DNA from 3 places in the Lysinibacillus sp. JK80 genome. Region 1 is predicted to be linked to each of the others. Evidence: riboswitches for the same ligand, from Rfam matches in the RefSeq annotation. Region 1 holds a riboswitch; each other region holds the start of a gene.
What was found. A riboswitch is a leader RNA that binds a small molecule or an ion and turns the genes downstream of it on or off. The one in region 1 is predicted to bind S-adenosylmethionine.

Region 1 (8,095 bases):
GCTTGTAGTCCCGCCATTCGATTGCATAATTTTTAAATGGTCTGTAATGCCAATTGTGCTTAATTTCTCTTTTAGGCTTTTTAAGTAGGCATGTGCAATTGGCTTTACATAAGAATTAAGGACTGTTGTGTTTGTTCTTTCATACTCACGGTATTCTTTAATCGTTTCACTTGAAAGTGTGATATATACTTCCGGCCAAATTTTTAAAATGGCTTCTTTTAACTGTTGTTCATGAATTGGATTTTTATAGCCGTGTATTAAGGAAATGGCAATCGCCTCAACACCTAACTCCTTAAATTTATAAACGATCTCGTCAACTTCCTCGGTATTAAGCGCTTTCATAATATTTCCTTTAAAATCAATTCGCTCATCAATTTCTTGACGTAAATAACGCTCTACAAATGGTTCTGGCTTTTTATATTTAAAGTTATATAAGTCTGGTCGATTTCCACGAGCAATTTCTATAACATCACGGAAACCCTTTGTTGTAATTAACCCAACTACGCCCCCTTTTCTTTCCGTTAATGTATTGATGATAACCGTCGATCCATGAATAAATGATTCAATGAAAGAATCTTCCGTTACATGTCGTCCTAATACATTTAGTATGCCATCCTCAAAGTGACCAGGTGTCGTATGTCCCTTATCAAAATGAAGATTTCCTTTTTCATCTGTGAAAACTAGGTCAGTAAAAGTACCGCCAATATCTGTTGCGATTTTCAAGACTTCATCCCTCCATGTTCCTATTATCGGTACAGCGTTCCGAATTAGAATTAAATAAATTATATTTAAAAGAAAAAGAAAATTCAATGTATTTTTTAAATAAAAATTCATTTGACAATTGTCCTTCGTTGTAAAAACCCGCTCTATCTTTCCAATATCAGAGAACTATTGATAAAAAATACCAAACACATTTATATAAGGAAAGTTCTCGTGATTTTTGTGCAACATAAAAAAGATCCTAGTTTTCACTAGAATCTTAAAATCGTTTTAAAAAAATTAATTTTTATGAATTTTTACTCAAGAGGTGGATGAAGGAATCATCCGAAATTTTACTTTTATACCATATTTGCATTGTAGATAGAAGATGAATTGGGTCACCTCCTACGAACCATGTTTACCCATTATCAATAAAAAAGCTGCCCATTTAAGTAGGCAGCTTTTAATATTCTGTTAAAACAATCCTACCGCATGTCCTTCGTTATCGACATTCATGCGTAGCGCAGCTGGTGCTTTTGGAAGTCCTGGCATTGTCATAATATCGCCAGTTAGACAAACTAAGAAGCCTGCACCAAGCTTTGGAATAACTTCGCGAATTGTGATGGTAAAGCCTTCTGGACGACCAAGTAAACTTGGTTGGTCTGATAAAGAATACTGGGTTTTCGCCATACAAATTGGAAGGGAGTCCCAACCAAATTTTTCGATTTGGGCAATTTGTTTTTTGGCTTGGTCTGTAAATTGCACATCTTTCCCGCCATATACCTTTTGCACAATCGTACGTACCTTTTCTTCAATTGACTCTGTTACATCATATAAAGGAGAGAAGTTGTTTTCTTCCTCTAGCACAGCTAGTACTTGCTCAGCTAAGGCTAGACCACCTTTACCGCCCTCTTCCCAGACATTCGTACGGGCAATGCGAACATGATTTTCTTGACACCAGTTCAGAACGGCTTCTAGCTCAGCCTCTGTGTCCGTGATAAAACGATTTAATGCAATAATTGGTTCAACGCCAAATGTACGAACTGTATCTACATGTTTAGCTAAATTCTCAATCCCTTGTAGAAGTGCTTCCACATTTTCGCCTACAAGCGCTGTTTTCGGTACACCACCATGCATTTTTAAGGCACGAATTGTCGCTACAATGACAACTGCGCTTGGTTTAAAGCCTCCCTTACGAGCTTTAATGTTCATGAATTTTTCAGCACCTAAATCAGAGCCGAAGCCCGCTTCTGTCACCACAATATCAGCTAGCTTACGAGCGGTTTGTGTCGCCATAATAGAATTACAGCCGTGGGCAATATTCGCAAATGGACCACCATGGATAATAGCAGGTGTTCCCTCTAATGTTTGAACTAGGTTTGGCTTAAAGGCATCTTTTAATAATAGTGTTAAGGCACCCTCTACCTGTAAATCACGTACAAAGACAGGCTCACGCTCGAAAGTATAGCCAATAACAATACTAGCGATGCGCTCACGTAAATCCTCAATGCTTGTGGCTAAACAGAATACTGCCATAATTTCAGAGGCAACCGTAATATCAAAGCCATCCTCACGCGGCATGCCTTGAACAGGACCACCTAATCCCACCACTACCTTACGAAGGGCACGATCATTTAAGTCCATGACACGCTTCCAAATAATGCGTCGTGGATCAATGTTAAGTGTATTTCCTTGGTGGATATGATTATCAATAAATGCTGATAAAGCATTGTTAGCTGTTGTAATCGCATGAAGGTCGCCAGTAAAATGTAAATTAATATCCTCCATTGGTATAACTTGTGCGTAACCTCCGCCAGTTGCGCCACCTTTTACGCCCATGACTGGACCTAATGATGGTTCACGTAATGCGACCATCACCTTCTTATCTAATTGATGAAGGGCATCTGCTAGTCCAACAGTCACAGTCGACTTTCCTTCACCAGCTGGGGTTGGACTAATAGCTGATACTAATACTACCTTTGCATCCTCGCCCTGAGCAGTAATTTTTAATGGGTCGATCTTTGCTTTGTAGCGTCCATACTGCTCAAGAGCATCCTCTGGAATACCCGCAGCATTGGCAATTTCCGTAATAGGTTTGATCACTGCTTGACTAGCGATTTCTAAATCTGATAATGGTTGATTTTTCGTTGTCATTTGGCATCCTACTTTCTATGTTGTTCATTTCCATTATAGTCTTAATTGTGAAAAAAAAGAAAGCCAGATATGCAAGCATTTCGTCAATCAATTGACTTATTTGTTCAATTCCTGTATGTTCTAAGAGAAAATGCAATTTTTTCACATTTTCTCAATGAGTGCACCATTTATTTAACTTTATTTTACATTCAAGCGCATTGGAGGCGAATGCTTATGCAACAGGGGATCGTAAAGTGGTTCAATAATGAAAAAGGTTATGGCTTTATTGAATGTGATGATGGCGAAGATGTATTTGTTCATTTTACGGGCATCCAGGAGGAAGGCTTCCGTACACTTGAAGAAGGTCAAAAGGTTTCATTTGATGTTGTGGAAGGCAATCGTGGACCCCAAGCATCAAATGTTGTAAAACTATAAGCGTAATGGGACTATCCGTGTAGTTCCAGATTAGCAGCGGATTAGGAAATGCATCGTTTCCTTCATCCGCTTTTTGTATTGTTTTATAAGCTGAATGCCCCCTCCATGTTATAATAAAAGTAACAATACGTAAGGAGGGATTTCGATGCAAAAACAAACTAAACCCATGACTGAAGTTATTCTGAAGCATAAAGAACGACAAAGTGTAGCAGAATTTGCAGCAACACTGGAAACGATTGCAAAAAAGCTTAAAGAAAATGGTGAATTCACTTTTGTTCAAGACACAGAGCCAACAGTTGTCAGCCCAAGTGAACAGCTCAAAATCGAATACTCCTATACAAAAAAGGGCGACAAGCATTCATTTGAAATTGAATTTGATTGGTATACAGGTACAGAAACACCGAAAAAAATGACAATTGAATAATAATTGGCAACGAAAATCCACTTTTCTGATGAAGTGGATTTTTCCATATTGTTGAATTAAAGATCATGTCACTAGCTAAAACTTTTTAGCAAGGTTGGGGTGATTTCGCTCCAGGGTCTCCTCTGTAACGCTAAATCCACAGGAAAGCAAGTAGCCAGCATCAGAAATTCTATTGATGGTTTTGTTTTTCAATACTTATGTAAAAAGGCGGAAGCAAAAGTGTTTCAGCCCATAAAAATACCGAGCTATCCACTAAAACGCTTACGAAGTGTTTCGGAATAGTTCGGTTTTTCTAGTTATCATGTTTGTTAATTTAAAGATTATTCGGCTTAATGAAGGTCCCAGTTAGTTATGGCCCAGCCTTTTCTCATTATCGATTTATCCAATAAAAAGCACCAGGGCAAACTAAAGTTTCCTTTGTTCGTTTAGGATCCTTTAATGTCACACCAAATGGTCCCTCTTTGACATGACCAAGTGTCATTGTCATCGCGCTCTCTTCCTCATAGAAATCTAAACGCATATTCGGTAGCTGTAGTGACATATACTGCTCATATTGCGTAGGCACTGGTAGCTGTAACACCTCTTGCCACAGCTTAACTGTTGCCTGCATGTCCTTGACGTAGAATTGGACGGATTCCATCGTTATAGCCTGTTTGACATCAATGGCACCACTTGCCTTTAATTGAGCCAAACGCTCTTCATCTTCCTCCGCCCATTCAATCAAAAATGGAAAATCAATTGGCAGATCTGGCTTACCAAAATGCAGTAGCTTCCATTCTACTACAGTGCCATCTGGTCTTGTTCTGCTACATGCATCTGGTCCATATACTTCATAGCCCAATGCTCGCAAGCGTCGACCCTCTTCCTCAATATTTTTTGTGCGCAGAGCAATTCGAGAAAATCCCTGGCGCTCTTGATCACGTTTAAACGTATAATGTAGGGAATATGGGTATTGTGCCGCTTGCTCAAATAAATCACGATCATAGATAGCAATTTGTTCAATATAGCTTAAGCCAAAGTAGCTTAACGTATTATAAGTCCCCCACATCGTGTGCTGCCCACCATTCACTGTATGGACATTTCGTTTATTGAAGAAAACCTTTATATTTTCTGGTGATTCCACTTGATGAACCAAATGATCAAAATATAAAGTCATGGCCATTCCCCTTTCTTTCCCCATTACCTTTACCTGTATGTTTGATTAGTTTAAAATTTACTCAAGAAAAGGAGTTACTAGTAGGATATGAAAAAAAGTTTCGTTTACCTACAAACTCCGTTCACTAATTTCATAAAGAGGTGATTTGAATGACAGATTTAGTAGCTGCTTTTAAATTGGCATTAGGTAATTATCCTACAGGCGTAACAGTTGTCACGACATGTCATGACACAAAACCGATTGGCTTAACCGTCAATTCCTTTGCATCTGTTTCAATCGACCCGCTCCTTATTTTGTGGTCACTCGATAAAAAATCTCAGCTCCATCCTTATTTCACGACTGCGCCAAATTTTGCGGTCAATATTTTAGCGAGTGATCAAGAGCATTTATGTACACTATTTGCCAGTAAAATCCCTGATCGCTTTGCACAAGCAAAATGGTCAACTTCCTCTTTAGGACTACCGATTTTACATGATACAGCAGCTAATTTACAATGTAAAACATTTCAGCAAATCGATGCTGGCGACCATACCATTTTTATTGGGCAGGTCGTAGACATTACAAATGCTCAAAAAGAGCCTTTGCTTTATCATCGCCGTCATATCGGTCCCATACCAAAAAGCTTTTATAGCTAGCCTTTACACAAAAAAAGGGCCACTTGTAAGCACAGGAAATCCTTCATGCTTATAGGTGGCCGTTTGACATAAGTTCTACTGAAATCATTGTTATTTTTTCTGCGGAAATCTCTGCTTTTCAAGCCTATTAATTTGCACAATCACACCATCTTGAATCGTAATATGCACTTCACCAAATTCAAGATTTTGAATCGCCTTCGCAATTGCCTCTAGTTTCTTATCATCTACTTTTACTGACTGAGCCATACGAAACACCCCTTCTTTCTTATTCCTTATTGTTCATAAAGAGGCCAACGCATCAAACTGATTGATAGCCCCTCCTATCTCTCAGACACCATCTGTTGGATTTGGCACCTGTTTTTCGGTTGCCGAGGCTTCATTGGGCCAAGTCCCTCCACCTCTCTTGATAAGAGTACTGCGTTTCTTGAAAATAATTCTATAATTCCGCTATAGGAATGTCAATACAAAATATTAGAAAACCTAGTTGAATACTATGCAATATGTCGTTTAGATTAAAAGACTCCCTAAACCTAAAGTATTTTATGCCTAGTCAGTGAGAAATAGATGGCAATCCATTAATTTATTACGAGCTCCATTTCCTCATTATGAATTCAAGTGGGCCTCGATGATGTTTAGCCCTCCACCATACAGAAACAAAGACACATCCTAAAAAGTAACAGCAGGCATACAGCATGGAAAAAGCAAGTGTTTGGTTCTCCAGCTTTTGGCAAACAATTAGTATTCCAATGCCTATAAAAACATGGCCAACATAATGCGTTAAAGACATTTGTCCTGTTAGGATTAAAGATTGAATGACTTTATTTTTACATGTCTCTACAAGATAGATGGAGCCCACGATGAGGACAATAGCCGAAGCCGAATTAGATAGGACATACATCATATTTGGTGGAATCGGTCCTGTATCAAATAAATACAATGCACTCTCTACATCCAATAAATGAATGGTTGTCATCTTAATGAATACTGTTGAACAAGCCTCAGTCATGATGACTAGCAATAAACCAGTCACCAATAAGATTTTTCGTAATGTACGATTTGTTAAATCTAATGTGCCGATTAACATGCCTATCAGAAAAAAACAAATCCAGGGGAAAAGTGGGTGATAGCCATTAAACAGCAAATTTCTAATAAATCCTGCCGGTGTCCAAAAATCCAGATACTCTAGTAACACATATGTTGGATGCCAGCCAGCAAGGTAATTAAATTGAATTTGAAGCCATTGTGAAAGGATAAGAATGACACCGATAATAAACATCATCCTTTTCTTAGATTGGGCAATCAACCATGCGGCAACAAACATATACACGCCATAATAATGTAAGATATCTCCTGTCCAGCCGATTGCATATAATATTATCCCTATCGTAAATAACAAAAGCGCCCTCTTCCACAAAGTAAGTCGATTTTGACGAAGAAGGATTGGGTCCTTACTCTTTCTAGCCTGACGAGTCATTAAGGCTGTCCCTATTCCTGCTAGCATGACAAATACGGCCGAAGCACGTCCCTCGAAAAGATGTTGGAAGGCAATTAACCATGTTGAACCATTCGTTGTAGAACCTGTTATGACGCCAAAATTGACAATGAACATGCCAAGCATGGCGAGAGCTCTTGCAAAATCAAGACCTTCAATGCGCCGATCATCATTTCTTATTGTCATCTTTGCCCCCTTGGATAACGCTATTCACTGCCTCCTTCCAAATAGCCCTATAGTTCAATTGGTTGCCTGTTAACATGAAATTACCGATATTATCATAGACGAGGGCTAGCATCTGTGCCTTCGCTTCTATATGGGGAGTATCCTCTAGCACGCCTAGCTGTACGCCATATCGTAGGATAGCAACAAAGCTCGTTAAAAAGCTGGTTTCTAGCTCTACTAATTGTCTTTTATAGTTTTCATCGCGGGCCGCTAATAGTACATATTGATTAAATATTTTATTAAAATAAGGGTCCTTGTCCTGTGCCTCAATAGATTTATAGCCTAGCTTAAGTAATTCCTCCTTAAAATTAGCAGAAGAAAGCTCTTTATAATCCACAGCGACATCATGTTGAATTTCTTTGTACAATTCATCAAATATGAAAGCGATTAATTGATCTTTTGATTGAAAATAATAGTAAATGGCTGGTTTTGAAATACCGACCTCTGTAGCAATCATTGCTAAGCTTGTTTTTTCAAATCCATTTTCCGCAAACATCCCATAAGCAATTTCTATAATCTTGTGAAAAGTTTGTTCTTTATTTCCCATTATTACCCTCCTTTTTTACCGACCGTTAAGTAAATATTATAGGATGCTAACCTTTTAGACAAGAAAAAACTGTGTAGAAATATTTCTCTACACAGTTCACATTTATTGATTTTGTAAATACATCATTAAAGCTTCTGCTGTTTTTTGCTTGCCCATTACTTTAAGAGGCTGTCCATCAGCAGGTACAATCCAATGAGGTTCATCCCCCCCATATAAAGATTGAGAGCTATTTGCTACCATAAATTGTGCATTGGCTGTTTCCATACGCAGTCTGGCACGAGCTAACAAGAATTCCTCATCATTCGTTGCTTCGAGTTTAAAGCCTACTAACGTTACATTTGGTTGCCAT
Region 2 (8,095 bases), 1.8 Mb from region 1:
GGTTGGCGGACCTTTCAGTGTGTCTTTAGACATGGGCCAGTACCCCAGCGTTTCACGCGTAGAGCAAACCACCAGTTAGACTGGTGGTTCTGATTTAATAAGAGAGATTATTTGATATAAGTTGGTTTATTCACCTGATCTATTAAAAGTATACCATCGTATTGTTCGCGCGGAACAAGACTTTCCTGTATCATTCCCCAACTATAGGATAAGCGTGGTTCAAACATCCATGAGTTGCCTCGTTCATTTTGTCGATTGCGTAAATCGATGAATGTGTAAGGTTTATTTGTTGAAGACAGAATATCTTCAATAGATCCTTTGACAGGAGGTAAAACAGGCATAGGTTCTCCCATATTATTAGCTGTCTCTCCACTAGTCATGTATAGACCTAATACATAGCTATATTTCTTATAGATATCAGGTAAACGTTCCCCCATTAATTTAACTGGGTAAGGAGATCCCATTACTTCCGATTGTGCTTTACGAATATGATCGTTATGAGCCCATACAATAAACTTTTCTGTTGGGTACACCTCTTCAGCTAACCAAAGTAAGTTCTCCATCATCGCTTGATCTCGCCATTCCATAGTTTGCAAAAATGATTCTATATTATTTTGTTCAATGTCGATATTGGACTGAATTGTTAACTCTATATATTCGTCTGCTAGTCGAATACGATCTGCTAGAGTGCGATCCATTAGTTTTACAATATGAGGCTCTTTTGGATAAGCTGCCTGTAGCTCTTTTTCTTTGAATTGTATTTGTGATTTTACTTGTTTATATACATCAATTATAGTAGCCTTTACTTTTTGATAGCCCTTCAAATCTTTTCCCGAGCTCCATTCAGCAAGTTGCTTCTCAGCTTCATTGAATTGCTGAGCCAACTTAGGGTTTTGCAGCCAATCTCCGTTCGTAAATGCTCCTTGCTGTTGAATATCGAAGCCAGTAAGTACAAGAGGTTGCTCTGTTGCTTGAGTCGATTTTGCATAGTCAAACAGAGGCAAAGTTTCTTTTGTCCACCAAACGCCGAAAATGGCATCCTTCATTGTTTGTAGAGCTGCTTGTTTATCAATTTGTCCTTGAGCATTCATCACATTACCCATACCACTTTCAAAGGCAAGGACATTATAGCCCATATCTTGATGTAAAAATTGTATTAAACGTGTTTTCGCTAGATTGAATTGCGCCACTCCATGAGAGCTTTCCCCTAAAAAGACAATACGTTTATCATGTAATAAAGGTTTTAGCATCTCTAAATCGTCAAATTTGTTAGCGGGAATTTTTTGTCCGTCAAACGTTTCAGGCTGGATGGATGACAGGCTGTATGCATGGTCATTCACCCATTTTTTCCAATCAAGTAATGTTTCATTAGAAGTCCTAGCTTGTTTGACAGCAGAATCGTTTTTAATAATCTGCTCATTTACAGGGACAGCAGCAGAGACATTTACTACTCCACTTACTGTCATTAAACTTGCCAGTGCAAAACTTAATAAAACCTTATGCTTCCTAGCTTTCCTCATTAATTATCAACCCTTCACTTTATATTGATACTAATTATAGAAAGGCAAGTTTAAAGTTTAGGAAGAATTTGTTTAAAATTAGTTTAAATTTAGTATGTAAAAAAGAAAAACACCTCCAATTGATGGAGATGTTGGAATGCTATTTATAGTGATACGTACTTGCTCTTACATGGTTACGTTGAATTTGGTTAAACCATGCACGATCCTTTTCTTCTTGTTTTAATGTCCCAACAATGGAGGAAGAGCAGCTCACGCAAATTTTAGCTTGCGTAATCTGTCCACATCGTTCGCATGGAGCCCCTAAATTAGGAAAAATGGAGTTCTTTAATTTTCCTGCTTTTACCCATTTGTAAAGCAGCTCAGGTGATACGCCTGTTAGAGCGACAATTTCTTCGTTTGTTAGGTAGCGATTATTTTTTCTTAATAAAAAATGATGTAGCTCTGAAAATATATCCTCTTCTCTCACATCAATTTTCTTTTGAAATAGCAACATAATTAATCATCTCCTCGTCCCATTAATTAATGATTTCATTAATTGTTATGGGTTGTTCGTCATATTTATAATTTTCCCAACGATTGCGTGCAAGCTTGCGATATTTTGGCGAAACATTTCGATCAGCGATTAAGCGTGAAAATCCTTTTTTTGCTTCAGGAATATCACCAAGTCGAAGGCTTAATTCAGCATGTAAAAACTGAATTCTCTCTCCACCTTCTTGATTAGAGGCAAAGGATTTACTATAAAAGTCTCTAGCTGCAAAAAGATAACGCTTTTCGGATTCTTCGTCCTTTTTTAATCGATAGAGCCAAGCAATTTTTAAAGCGAAATTCGCCATTAAAAGAGATTCTTCCATTGATGCACGGGATACTAAATAGGCGAGCTTAAAACTGATAATGGCATCATCAATTGTACGTTCCTGACAGATATCCATAGGTTTCTGGAGCTCTTTAATGTATAGTTCATCAATGAGTAGCATGAAAGGTCCATATGTCCGTGTCATAGATTTATGGTAGGCATAACCACAATGTGGACATACGGCAACTTCATATAGCAAAGGGTTTAGGCCATCGTAAACAGGCATGAAATCCGTCTGTTCTTCGATAATTTTATATCGATTAGGGCGAACTTTATAAGTTGTAAACTGCTTTTTGCAAAATTTACAATCCACACTACTTTCATAGTAGTAAATGTTAAATGCCATAAGAATCAACTCCTTTGCGTGCACTAAAATTTTATTTCTTTTGTTCTATTTATACGTAAGATTTTATCGTTCAATGTATTTAAGATATTATCTTTTATTTTAACAATTTTGTGTTCTTTGGTATACTCCTTTAGAATTATTAAATAAAAATATTCAAGGAAATTTTAGTTAAATATTATTATAAATACGCTTGTAATTGTTTTTATCGGTGGTGCAAAAGGAAGTTATATAGTTTGCTTAAAGTTTGTCAAAATACTTTCACATATTTCATGGGAGAAAAATTATAAATTAGTTCTAAATGACTATAAAGGAGGTGCTCAAAATGAAGTATAATATCGTGTTTTTTGATGTAGACGGCACATTGATTAATTACGAGGATGGCTGTGTGGAAGAAAGTACAAAACAAGCTATTCAGCTATTGCAAGAAAAAGGAATCCATCTTGTAGCGGCTACTGGAAGACCCTTATCTATGTGCTATGAGTTAAAAGCACTGGGGATTGAAACCTTTATTACTGCAAATGGGGCCTATGTGAAACATAAGGATCTTGTCATACATAAAACTCCGATTGCCAAAGAAATTGTCCACAATGTACAGGCTTTTGCACAGGAACAGCAGCATAGCCTAACATTTTTTACAGAGGAGTTATCCATGAATAGCATACAAAGTCCAGTAGCTTTAAGAGCGATGCAAGAAACTTTATCTTTAGGGGATTTTCCACTTATAAATGAAAAAATTGTAGATGAAGAGGTTTTTCTCATGTGTCTATATGTGGATGAGCTGGCTGAAAAAAGATATACTAGCCAATTTTCGAATATATTTTTACAGCGTTGGCATCCTTATATTGTGAATGTATTACAGCAGAATGTTTCGAAGTCTATAGCTATTAAAGCGGTGCTTCATCATTTCAATATTGACCCTAAGAATGCGATTGCCTTTGGGGATGGGGATAATGATGTTGACATGTTGGAATATGTAGGAGTAGGAATTGCCATGGGAAATGGTAGTAAAGCTCTAAAAAGTGTTGCGAATTTTGTTACAAAGACATCTACGGATGGCGGTATCAATTTTGCTTTACGTCAGCTTCAAGTCATTTAGAGCGCTGAGGTTACACTATATATAGCAGGTAGATTTTAATAAATTTTAGGTGGGATGATTTATGGCACATCACGTGCAGTCTCTAATTGAACATTACGGATACTTTGGAATTATCGTGATTCTAATTGGAGGTATTGTAGGGGTGCCACTTCCTGATGAGGTGTTTCTAACTTATGTAGGCTATAGTGTTTACCGAGAAAGTCTTGAACATATTCCTGCTTTAGTCAGTGCAATGATTGGTGCGGTTGGAGGCATTACCTTAAGCTACTATATTGGTTATCGTTTTGGCTTACCGTTATTGCAGAAATATGGCCCTAAAATTCATATTACAGAGCAAAAAATTGACTTTACGAAAAAGATGTTTACAAAAATAGGACCTACCCTATTATTAATTGGCTATTTTATCCCCGGGGTACGTCATTTGACAGCGTATATTGCGGCTATTAATAATTATCCTTATAGGAAGTTTGCGCTTTTTGCCTATACAGGGGCATTTATCTGGACGTTCACATTTATATCATTAGGAAAGATGCTTGAAGAGAAATGGCGATTTGTTGGATACTATCTGACTCATTATAGTATCTATCTTATCCTTTTATTTATTGTAGGGATGCTCATTGCTTACTTTTTATTCAAAAAAAGAAATGGACAAACATAAAAGTCGGTATACGCTATACCGACTTTTATGTTATGGCAAAATAGCAAATGAGCGCACAGGGAAGCCAGATGCTTTTTCTGGCTTAGGTACGATATTGAAGATGATAGCGCCTTTCGCAGGTAGCTTGTCTAAATTCGTCATTAGCTCAATTTGATAGGTGTCTTGGTCAAGCACAAAATATTCGCCATCTAGCTTGCCATTTTTACGAAAATCAGCAGCAGAGTCCGTATCGAAAGTTTCATGACCAATTGCGCTTACCTTGCGTTCTTTTAGTAAAAACTGTAAAGCTTCTAAACCCCAGCCAGGGATATGGTTATGTCCATCTGCATCCTTATTACTGAAAGCCTCTTTATCTGGCCAGCGCTTACTCCAATCTGTGCGTAATGCTACAAATGTTCCTGCTTCAATTTCTCCATGCTTGTCCTCAAAATCAAGAATATCTTCAACACTTAATGAAAAATCATGGTTGCTCGCAGCCTCTTGTGATTTATCAATAACAACAAGGGGAAGAACAAGCTCTTTTAGTTCTAATTCTTCTAAGTAGCGAGTATCTCGCACAAAATGAATGGGTGGGTCGATATGTGTGCCATATTGACCAGGGAACGTGAATTGTTGAGCGAAGAAACCGTCCTTATGAGAAAATAACGTTTCAAATTTAGCGTCCTCAAACATAAAAAAATGTGGTGAATTAGGGCCGAATGTATGTGTTAAGTCAACCCACTGTTTGGATTTTAATAATTGCAATGCTTGTAAAAGTTCATTAGACATCGATTTCCCTGCTTTCTGTAAAAATAGTTGTAAATAAAAAGGAGTCCCCTAATAGAAGAGGACTCCTGCTGCAACAACGGTAGTTCTTCTTCTCATCTTCAAGGCTGATCATTTTGCCAATTGGAATTAGCACCATACTGTTAGCTGGTTGCTGAGACTTCATCGGGCCAATCCCTCCGTCTCTCTTGATAAGAAAAGTAATATAAGAATTTTCAGAAATAACAATACAAACACTTTAGCATAGTTTTTTATAGTTTACAAGTTCACTAGGAATTTTCACCAATTCAAATTTAAGGTGACTCCACAACAATCATTATCAATAAGGCGTATTCTAAAACTGTCTGGTGTATAGTTTGTTTCAAATTTCATCGTAATGCCTGTTGATGTGATTAATTTTTCAACCTCTGTTTTATTTGAAAGTTGAGCAGCATTCATTAAATCATGTGCGAATTGTTGGGAGCTATCTATTTTATCCGTAAGTAATTGGGCTTGCTGCATCATCGCCTTTATCCGTGATGCTGAAGCTTTTAATTTGTGTGTATCGACAGGTGGAAAAGGATTATTGGTCGGCATTGCTAGATGTTGCGAAAAGGGTCTAATGGCAAAATGATTAGCGATAGGCGATGTTGGATAATGATAGGGATGCACAAAATACGGATAAGGATTGTAATACAAGGTTATTCCTCCTATCCTATAACTGATATTCTATCTTATGTAGCCAAACGGCTTTCGGTGTTATTAGCAGTGCAATGTTTGTCCTAATCATTTAAAAAGGAAGCTAAAGTAAGCTTCCTTTTAGCCAAGTACATTCAAGACATCATCAATTTTTTTACTATGTGATAAAATGCCATAATTCATCCATGTTAAAAAGTCTACTTCATAGACACAGTTGCTTTTAACGGCAGCTAGGTTTTTCCAAGTAGGAGTTTTTAAAATAGCACGTTCCTCATTTTCATAAATGGAATGTTGTTTATCAAAGGTAATAAATAAATGATCAGCATCTAATTGCAACAATTGAGCAAATGTCAGTTGTGCTTTACGTTGATTGTGCGGAATACTCCATACTAGTGAATGTGGCATTAAACCTAAGTCACGATATAAAATTGGGCCCGTATAGCCACATTCAGGACCCGCGTATAGAGTAATGCCAATGGCTGAAATACGGAGAAATGCTACACTTTGCCCATAAACAGATTTGCTAAGAATTCCTTTTGCTTGTTGTACTTTATCTTCATATTGTAGGATTACGTCTTGCATCAAGGAGGTTTTTCCTGTTAGATCTGCAATTTTAAATAAAGTAGATTGCCAATTCTCTCCAGGGTGTGAAAGATGGCAGACGGGGGCTACTTCATCTAAGTGCTGAAAGGATTCCCAACGCTCTACACCAGAATCTAACATAATTAAAGTTGGCTTATAGTTAAAGAGTCGATCCATTTCTCTATTTTGTACATCGATATCTGGCACTTTCTGTAGACCTAAATAGTCTTGTTTTCCCCATTTTGAATGACTAAATTGAGCAATTGGCGTAATCCCAAGCGCAACAAAGAAATCTTCTAAGAATGGTGCAAATACACGTATATGGCTGCTTTGATTTCTTCGATATTGTCCTGGAGAGATGCCAACATGTTCTTTAAAACGACGATTGAAATAATACTCATTATTAAATCCGACAGACAGGCTAATTTCAAATACTCGATCATTTGTTGTCATTAATAATTGCTTAGCTTTTTCAATACGAAGTTTATTTAAATAGTGAAGAGGAATTTGTCCCGTAATATCTTTAAAAATGCGCGTATAATTCCATCTTGGTACGTCAGCTAGCTGTGCTAGCTGCTCAACCGTCCACTCTTTTTCAAAATGTTTATGTAAATGGTTAATGGACTGCTCAACAGATTGTCGATCATTTTTTTGCATCTGCTTGGGTATGGTTTGATGTAAGAGTAATAACATCAGCTCTTGAAAGTGTACATGCTGTTCAAAAATCGTGTGTTCATCCTCCGCTAACCGGTTCTGATAGATGACTTCTAGCAGTCTATGACATTGTGAAAAGGGGAGAAGATGTCGTTCGCTGATACTTGTAAAATGACTATATGAATTCTGACTATTGCTGAGATTGACAATGTTGAATTGTAATTGATAAAAACAAAGGTGCTCACTTTGAATATGGATACTAACCGTGTTATTTGGCGGAATCAATATGCACTTTTCTTCACTAAAATGAATGATGTCATGATCTATTTCTAGCTTTCCGCTACCATTCATTACGATGAAAAGTGTATAGAAATCACTACTAATCAATAACTTTTTTGATGATTGAATTGAATAAGAGATATTTTGTAACGTATAAACATGTGTTAAGTTACCCATTGATAATTCACCCCTTTTTTGAATTGGCAGAACAACACAAAGAAAGCCCTCATTAAGAGCTTTCTTCATGTTGTTGAAAAAGATCATATGACTAGTAGAAAAAGTCCATTTAGCAAGGCAAGGGGTTGATTTCCGCTCCGCCAGCGTCCTTTCCAGGGGGCGTCTGATGAGCCGCTTCACTCACTTGCGTTCGCTCCAGGGTCTCACCTATGACGCTAAATCTCCTAGGAGTGACGCTGGCTCCACTCCAATCAACCATGCTGCTAACATGTCTTTTCTTCTTTCGAACTAGCAGTAGGGAACAAAAAAGTCTATTAAAGAGAGGATAGGCACTTATTTCAATGTGAAGAAGTGATGAGTGACAACACCTGTCCATTTTCTCCTTCACAAAAGTGCTATTGATTATTTTGTTTTTTAACACTAAGCCAAAGAAAGCCCTCGTTAAGAGCTTTCTTTGGAAAATTATTTGACGAACCATTTCTCTAGA
Region 3 (8,095 bases), 2.0 Mb from region 1:
CGGTAAATCCCCCATGACTATGTGGAAGCCTTCTAATCTTAATTTCTCTATCAGCCATGCATACCAACGGTGATTTTCATAAGCACCATGAAGAATAGCAATCACAGCTTTTGCTTGTCCATCAGCTTCCCATTTCCACATTTACATAGTCCTCCTAAAAAATAATTACACTTTGATTATATCGAAATAAATAGCACATTTTAATTTTATATTTCCATAAAGTTGCGTATTTGATACGATAATACTACATTATAGAAAGAAAAGAGGCGATTTTCATGATTTATCCATTTAAAGATAAAACGCCAAAGATCGATCCGTCTGTTTTCATTGCTGATTACGCAACTGTTACGGGCGACGTAACAATTGGCGCCGAAACAACCATTTGGTTTAATACGGTTATTCGTGGTGATGTTTCCCCAACGATTATCGGTAAACGTGTCAGTATTCAGGATCTTTGCTGTTTACACCAAAGCCCAAAATATCCGCTCATTATTGAAGATGAGGTAACAGTTGGACACCAAGTCACTTTACATAGTTGTACAATTCGCAAAAATGCCTTAATTGGTATGGGATCCATTATTTTAGACGGAGCTGAGATTGGAGAAGGTGCATTTATTGGAGCTGGAAGCCTAGTACCTCCTGGTAAAGTCATTCCTCCAAATAGTTTAGCATTAGGTCGTCCAGCAAAAGTTGTCCGAGAATTAAATGCTGAAGATAAAGAGGATATGGAACGCATCGTACGAGAATACGCAGAAAAAGGTCAATATTATAAATCACTTCAGAAATAAATAACCTACACAAAAAATCAATACTAACGAAAAAATCCCTCGCGTTTTCGTGTACCGAATATGTTCACGAATCCTAGCGAGGTATTTTTGTAAAAAAAACAAAAGGAGCAATGTTGCTCCTTTGTTTATTAATACATTAGAATAATTTTCTAATGACTTCATTACTTTAGTTCAATAGTTTATAAACGTGCTTTTTCTCGTAGCGCGTCTGCTTTATCAATTTGCTCCCATGGTACATTTAAATCTGTACGACCAAAATGTCCATACGCAGCAGTTTGTTTATAAATTGGACGACGAAGATCAAGCATTTTAATGATACCTGCTGGGCGTAGATCGAATAGCTCGCGTACCCATTCAACGATCTCGCTTTCTTTCACTCTACCTGTGCCAAATGTATCGACAGCAATGGAAACAGGCTGAGCAACGCCAATCGCATAGGCAAGTTGCACTTCAGCACGTTCTGCTAAGCCAGCTGCTACGATGTTTTTCGCTACATAACGTGCTGCATATGCCGCCGAACGGTCTACCTTGGTTGCATCCTTACCTGAGAAGGCACCACCACCGTGACGTGCATAACCACCGTATGTATCAACAATGATTTTACGTCCTGTTAATCCAGCATCACCTTTTGGCCCACCAATTACAAAACGGCCAGTTGGATTGATGAAGTATTTCGTATTAGCATCTAATAATTCACTTGGTACGACTGGTGCAATAACAAATTCTTTTAAATCTGCTTGAATTTGTTCAAGTGTTGCTTCTTCATCATGCTGTGTTGAAATAACAATTGTATCCACGCGAACCGGTACATTATTGTCATCATATTCAATCGTTACTTGCGTTTTACCATCAGGACGTAAATAGGCAAGTTCACCTGATTTACGTACTTCTGTTAAACGGCGTGCTAATTTGTGTGCCAAGCTAATTGGTAATGGCATTAGCTCTGGTGTTTCATTACATGCATAGCCAAACATTAAGCCTTGGTCACCAGCACCAATTGCTTCAATATCAGCATCTGTCATAGAGCCTTCACGTGCCTCTAATGCCTGATCAACACCTTGAGCAATATCAGGTGATTGTTCACCAATTGCCACAAGCACCGCTAAGTTCTCAGCATCAAAGCCATATTTACCTCGTGTATAGCCAATTTCAGCTACAGTGTCACGAACAATACCTTTAATATCCACATAAGTAGAAGTAGTAATTTCTCCTGCTACTAATACTAATCCTGTTGTTACAGTTGTTTCACACGCTACACGTGCATTTGGATCTTCTGCTAAAATAGCATCTAAAATGGCATCCGAGATTTGGTCACAAATCTTATCTGGATGTCCTTCTGTTACACTCTCTGATGTAAACAGTCGACGGTTTGTCATTTGGTTTTCCTCCTAAATACTCTTACAATAAGTAGTTGTGTATGAATACGGTACTCATTACCCATGTCAAGTCCGCTCCTAAGGATTGAACTCTCAAGCCGTTACTGCTGCTTTTAACACGAGGATTTCGAAAGATCCGTCATTATAATAAGGAAAGAACTACATATACTTACCTTTACATTGAATTTTAACAATAAAAAAATCCTTTTCTCACGTTACTTTACATGAGGAAAGGAATAATGACTGCGTAACCTTTCACTCTTATCGTTCAAGGGATGTTCCCTTGCATCAGGTTGGCACCAACGCATGTCGTGAAATAGTTCATGCAGGTTGCCGGGTTTCACAGGGCCTGACCCTCCACCAGCTCGGGATAAGAGTATCCGTTCAATCTCATGTTACTGAAAAGGTCGAACGTTGTCAAATATTTTCTTATGTATTACTGTATAGAAAGGAAAGAACGAACTTATTACACAAAAACTTTTCATACTTGGATGATGATGTAAATAGAAGCAAATTAATCCCTACAACATACCTAGCTACTTGTGGTAACATATGTGTGGCTCAATTTTCGTGCCTAATTACAGTAGGATTGATGGTATTCTACTCGAAAAACATTATTTTTTGTCAGTTTATTGAAAAGTGGTAAAAACTCTAAAATAATTTCTTAATTAGTATAGATTATTTAAGCAATTGTGTTATACTATTTTTGAAATTAAGAAAAAATCCCTCTAAATCAAGGGAATACTATAAAAAAGGATGGTATTTAATCGATGAATTCAGTAGAAATTGCAAACGAACTGAAGGAATTATTAAACGGCGGTAACATTAATGTTCAACTTTCAGTACCACAATTAGCAGAAAAAGCTACATCTCGTGGTGAAGCAATGTTAACAGTAGATGGCGCAGTTCGTGCAGAAACTGGCAAATACACTGGTCGTTCACCTAAAGATAAATATACGGTAGAAGAAGAAAGCACAAAAGATCAAATTGACTGGGGTAAAGTCAACCAACCGATTTCTTCTGAAGTGTTCGATAACCTATATGTAAAAGTAATAAAATATTTAAAAGAACGTGACGAGTTATTCGTATTCAAGGGCTTTGCAGGTGCTGACAAAGACTCACAATTAAGCATTCAAGTTATCAATGAATACGCATGGCACAATCTTTTTGCTCATCAATTATTTATCCGTCCAACAGCAGATGAATTAGCTTCTCATGTTGCCGACTTCACTGTCATCTCAGCTCCTAACTTTAAAGCAGATCCTGCGGTTGATGGTACTGCTTCTGAAACATTCATCATCGTATCACTTGAAAAGAAAATTATTTTAATTGGTGGTACAGAATATGCTGGTGAAATGAAAAAATCTATCTTTGGTATCATGAACTATTTATTACCACAACAAGGTATTCTTTCAATGCACTGCTCAGCAAACGTTGGTGAAGCTGGCGATGTAGCGTTATTCTTCGGTCTATCTGGTACTGGTAAAACGACGTTATCAGCTGATCCTGATCGTAAGCTAATCGGTGACGATGAACACGGTTGGTCTGATAATGGTGTATTCAACATTGAGGGTGGTTGCTATGCAAAAACAATCAACCTTTCTGCTGAAAAAGAACCAGAAATCTACAATGCAATCCGCTTCGGCTCTGTATTAGAAAACGTAGCTGTTGATCCAGAAACTCGTATTTGTGACTATGATGATGGTTCGCTAACAGAAAATACACGTGTAGCTTATCCAATCCAATACATCGAAAATATCGTTGATCCTTCTGTTGCAGGTCATCCAAAAACAATCATCTTCCTAACAGCTGATGCATTTGGCGTGTTACCTCCAATCAGTAAATTAACAAAAGAACAAGCGATGTATCACTTCCTAAGCGGGTTCACTTCTAAACTTGCTGGAACTGAACGTGGTGTGACTGAGCCAGAACCAGTATTCTCTACTTGCTTCGGGTCTCCATTCCTTCCACTTCCTGCAACAGTATACGCAGAAATGTTAGGACAAAAAATTGACGAGCACGGTGCACAGGTATACTTAGTAAACACTGGTTGGACTGGTGGCGAATATGGCACAGGTAGCCGTATGAAACTGTCTTACACACGTACAATGGTCCGTGCAGCAATCGATGGTAAATTAGCAGATGTTGAAACAACACAAGATGCTGTGTTTGGTTTACACATTCCAACAGCAGTTGAAGGCGTACCTTCAGAAGTGTTAAATCCTCGTGAAGCTTGGGCAGATAAAGCTGCATACGATGCAAAAGCTGCTGAGCTTGCAGGCTTATTCAACGAAAACTTCAAGAAATTCTCAAACGTTTCTGAAGCCATCACTACACTTGGTGGTCCATTAAAATAACGTCTATATAAAAGACAAAGGGAACAATTTATTCGTTCCCTTTGTCTTTTTGTTTTCTCTATGCTTTATTGTTGTTTCATCCACTTGCAAAGAGCACGGACAGTTTCACGATTTTTTGCTGGTGGATATTGATGTGCATAGTTAAGATCATACCAAGTTTCGAATGATTTATTTGCTTCCTCTAAAAAAAATGCCAATTGTCTGGCATGTTCAATATCCACATTTTCATCACGATAGCCATGAATGATAAGAACGGGAGCTGTTATACGCTCTATCTCAAAAAGTGGTGTTCTTGCATCATACGCTTCTGGTACACGATTAGGTGTTCCTCCAATAACACGCTTCATCATTCTGCGCATATCTGTACGTTCCCAATAAGTGGCCGTTGCATCAGAAACACCTGCCCATGTTACAACAGAAGTAATATCCCTTCTTAAAATAGCTGTCCACAGAGCCATAATACCACCTCGTGAAAAACCAAAAACATGGATATTGTCATTGCAGAATTGTTTGAGTACATCTACGGCATAGACCGCATCGTAACGGTCTGCCCCTGCAAACTCGTCACGCCCCTCTCCCCCACGATTCCCACGATAGTATGGGGCAAATACGATAAAGCCCTGCGCCGCAAATTGTGCAATACGAGATGGTCTTACCATCCCAATGCTTTGCATGCCGCCTCTTAAATATAAAAAGCCATCATATGTACCTTCAGTCTTTGGCTCTGCTAATAATCCTTTTATACGTAAGCCCTGTGAAAGATAGGTTATTTCCGTTAAACGTATAGCTGGATTTGGTGAAGGATAGGGGCGTTTTTCGATAATATCACCATTGTGTGTCACGATGTTTCAGCTCCTCCAGCATTTTCTTCATCCCCTCATCCTTCATGTGAAAACTCAAGTTAGGATGCTGAGCAAATTCTTCATCGGTTAACCAAAGCATGCCTGACGTTTCTAAATCAAATTCTATATCCTCTTGCGCTAAAAATTGTGCAGTGAAAACGGATTTACAAAAACGATTTCATCATACACTGCATACTCTGCAAACCATTGAAGATTCTTCACATGAACACCTGTCTCTTCAAAAACTTCTCGAATAGCCGCCTCCTCTAAGGTTTCCCCTTCTTCTAATTTCCCTCCTGGCACTTCTACACCACGTCGTTTATGGACAGTACATAACCATTTATTTTCATGCTTTAAAAGGACAAGGACGTGTTTAGGTTCTACTTTAAATTCGCCTCTTGTAAAACTCAAATCTACTTGTAGGCCATGTAAATCTGTAAATGTTAACATCTCTTCAACCTCACGTTCTTTCTTGTTGCAAAACAAAAGTTACTTTCTTTATCATTACTTCTATTTTATGGACGGAATTTAATCATCATCCCTATTCCTATCTATATTAACTATATTGTAAACCTACAATGACAAGCAACCCTAAGCTACAGTCTTGTAAAGCATGAAAAAAAGCGTGCTTCATAGGAAGACACGCTTTTCTTTAGATTACTTGCTGACCGTCAAAATAGACGATAGGACTTTTCACAACACAATCAATATGAACATCTGACGCATTGGCTCCACCAAATGGCGCATTACTGCCAAAAGCGATATGGATGGTCCCATACACCTTCTCATCCTCTAATACATTGCCACATAGGATAGCACTTTTATTGGCTCCGATGCCAAACTCTGCAATGACTCTACCATTGCCTTCACCAAGTAATGCCAGTAGTCGTGGACCATCAGGACCGATTGCTTCTTCTAAGCGACCATTCTTTATTTTTAATAATAATGGCTCCTTTAAGACACCAATATTAGCAATAGAGCCATCTACTAATATCTCTCCATTCGCAGATGTTTCTATTGGTGCAATATACGATTCTCCTGAAGGAATATTCCCGTACTCACCAGGTTGACGAATAACCCCTGTGGACTGAATTCCGAAACGGCCGTCTACACTAAACGTCAGCTCATGACCATCCTTGACAATACGAATATCTTTTGTCGTATTAAGTAAAAGGACATATTTTTCTACCGTAGCTTCGATCTCCTGTGCATCTGCATGAAGGGCACCTTGCTCCAGCATCTCCAATGTTACCCCTGGCATTGTTGCTACACGTCCACCCTTTTCACAGGCATGTTTACGAGCCAGTGTATGTGTTAGGGAGTGGGAGGTAATACACAGTGTAACATCGGCATTTGCCATAAGCTCAGAAACTGCATGGATTGGTTCCTGCCCAGATTTCTCTAACAGGGGCATCACCATGAACATTGTATTTGCAGTAATTGACAGTCCAGCTTCATAAAAAATTTTCGCGATGTCTTGTTTGTGGCTATCTGTCAAAATTAATAGTGACTCAGAAGATTGAACATTTAAATTGCCTTTTAAAACATTTAGTGCAATATCATGTAAATGATGCATAATAGGGCTCCTTAATTAAAATTCAAATGATATCTACGAATAATTCCTTCTATTTCATTTCTAGCTTCCGTTAAAGGTCCCAAAAAATCAGGAACACGTTGCTCTGTAAAACGATAAATTGGTCCAGAAACGGTAATAGACGCTACGACCTGTTCCTCACTATTAAATATAGGCATAGCTAGCGCCAATACATCGACCGAATACTCACTGTTACTAAGTGCATAGCCACATGTTCTAATTTTTTCTAGCTCTGCCCTTATTTCTGTGGCATCTGTCATCGTATTATTTGTATAAGCTGTTAATGGTTCATCTATGACCTTTGCAATTTGCTCTTCATTTAAAAAAGCAAGCATTGAACGGTAAGATGCTCCTACATACAGTGGCGATCTACTTCCTCTTGAAACTGTAAACTTCACCTTATTTACAGGCTCTGCTTTCAGTAATGTTAACGCTTCCAGTCCATTCAGTACGGTAAAAATAGCTGTTTCACCAGTGACATCCTTTAATTTCTCAAGAACTGGCATACATAGCTGATCTATGTTTAATGAATCATACATATTCATACCTATTTCCCATAATGCAATACCAAGAGAATATTTTTTTGTTATAGGATCTTTTGTTATAAACCCATTATTTTCGAAGGTTTCAAGAATGCGATATAAATTTGTATGATTCATGTTCATCGCCAGTGCTAACTCTCGACCACCCCATGTGGGCTTTTCCTTTGTAAACATTTTTAAAACCGCAATTGATAAATTTAATGTCTTTAGCATATCTCTCATCCTTCTGAACTATTTATCTGTACAAACGGCTGCAAATCTCTCTCTTAAGGGGGAAATAATCGACAGATTTAGCAGCCGTCAGCACCTGATATCACTTTATCAAAAGTAAGAGAGTAGCTAATCTCTTACTTTTGATATAGGAAATCAACAGCAGCAGTTATATAAACTTTTGCACAGCGTACGATATCCTCAACACGCACTTTTTCATTATAACCATGAATACTTGGTAAATAAGCTGGGCCGTATTGCAATACAGGAATATCATATTGTCTGAAATGACGAGCGTCACTACTTGCCCATTGCATGACACCATATGCCTCTTGCCCTGTAACATATGATATATTTTCCACTATCGATTGGCATACAGGATTTTC

Region 2: linked by a shared signal. The riboswitch ahead of HXV90_RS21715 (cyclase family protein) and the one ahead of HXV90_RS07610 (YezD family protein) in region 1 are both predicted to bind S-adenosylmethionine.
Region 3: linked by a shared signal. The riboswitch ahead of metK (methionine adenosyltransferase) and the one ahead of HXV90_RS07610 (YezD family protein) in region 1 are both predicted to bind S-adenosylmethionine.

The regions. Positions count from the first base shown of each region.
Region 1 covers NZ_CP058997.1:1,411,452-1,419,546, forward strand. Annotated here, with positions in the region: gene HXV90_RS07580 (hydantoinase/oxoprolinase family protein) at 1-723, opposite strand, end outside; gene HXV90_RS07585 (formate--tetrahydrofolate ligase) at 1,174-2,853, opposite strand; gene HXV90_RS07590 (cold-shock protein) at 3,067-3,267, shown strand; gene HXV90_RS07595 (amphi-Trp domain-containing protein) at 3,413-3,691, shown strand; gene HXV90_RS07600 (VOC family protein) at 4,062-4,847, opposite strand; gene HXV90_RS07605 (flavin reductase family protein) at 4,997-5,482, shown strand; gene HXV90_RS07610 (YezD family protein) at 5,573-5,728, opposite strand; SAM riboswitch class I at 5,800-5,895, opposite strand; gene HXV90_RS07615 (DUF418 domain-containing protein) at 6,066-7,160, opposite strand; gene HXV90_RS07620 (TetR/AcrR family transcriptional regulator) at 7,144-7,746, opposite strand; gene HXV90_RS07625 (phosphopantothenoylcysteine decarboxylase domain-containing protein) at 7,849-8,095, opposite strand, start outside.
Region 2 covers NZ_CP058997.1:4,322,582-4,330,676, reverse strand. Annotated here, with positions in the region: gene HXV90_RS21740 (erythromycin esterase family protein) at 108-1,520, opposite strand; gene HXV90_RS21735 (hypothetical protein) at 1,660-2,013, opposite strand; gene HXV90_RS21730 (DUF2225 domain-containing protein) at 2,036-2,719, opposite strand; gene HXV90_RS21725 (Cof-type HAD-IIB family hydrolase) at 3,042-3,815, shown strand; gene HXV90_RS21720 (DedA family protein) at 3,877-4,473, shown strand; gene HXV90_RS21715 (cyclase family protein) at 4,504-5,241, opposite strand; SAM riboswitch class I at 5,331-5,436, opposite strand; gene HXV90_RS21710 (YuzC family spore coat inner layer protein) at 5,518-5,916, opposite strand; gene HXV90_RS21705 (helix-turn-helix domain-containing protein) at 6,037-7,608, opposite strand; gene HXV90_RS21700 (ABC transporter substrate-binding protein) at 8,071-8,095, opposite strand, start outside.
Region 3 covers NZ_CP058997.1:3,457,277-3,465,371, forward strand. Annotated here, with positions in the region: gene HXV90_RS17270 (alpha/beta hydrolase) at 1-141, opposite strand, end outside; gene HXV90_RS17275 (gamma carbonic anhydrase) at 276-788, shown strand; gene metK (methionine adenosyltransferase) at 968-2,164, opposite strand; SAM riboswitch class I at 2,423-2,541, opposite strand; gene pckA (phosphoenolpyruvate carboxykinase (ATP)) at 2,935-4,521, shown strand; gene HXV90_RS17290 (alpha/beta hydrolase family protein) at 4,587-5,363, opposite strand; partial or broken gene HXV90_RS17295 (NUDIX domain-containing protein) at 5,347-5,813, opposite strand; gene HXV90_RS17300 (aminopeptidase) at 6,016-6,939, opposite strand; gene HXV90_RS17305 (IclR family transcriptional regulator) at 6,951-7,712, opposite strand; gene HXV90_RS17310 (M20 family metallopeptidase) at 7,847-8,095, opposite strand, start outside.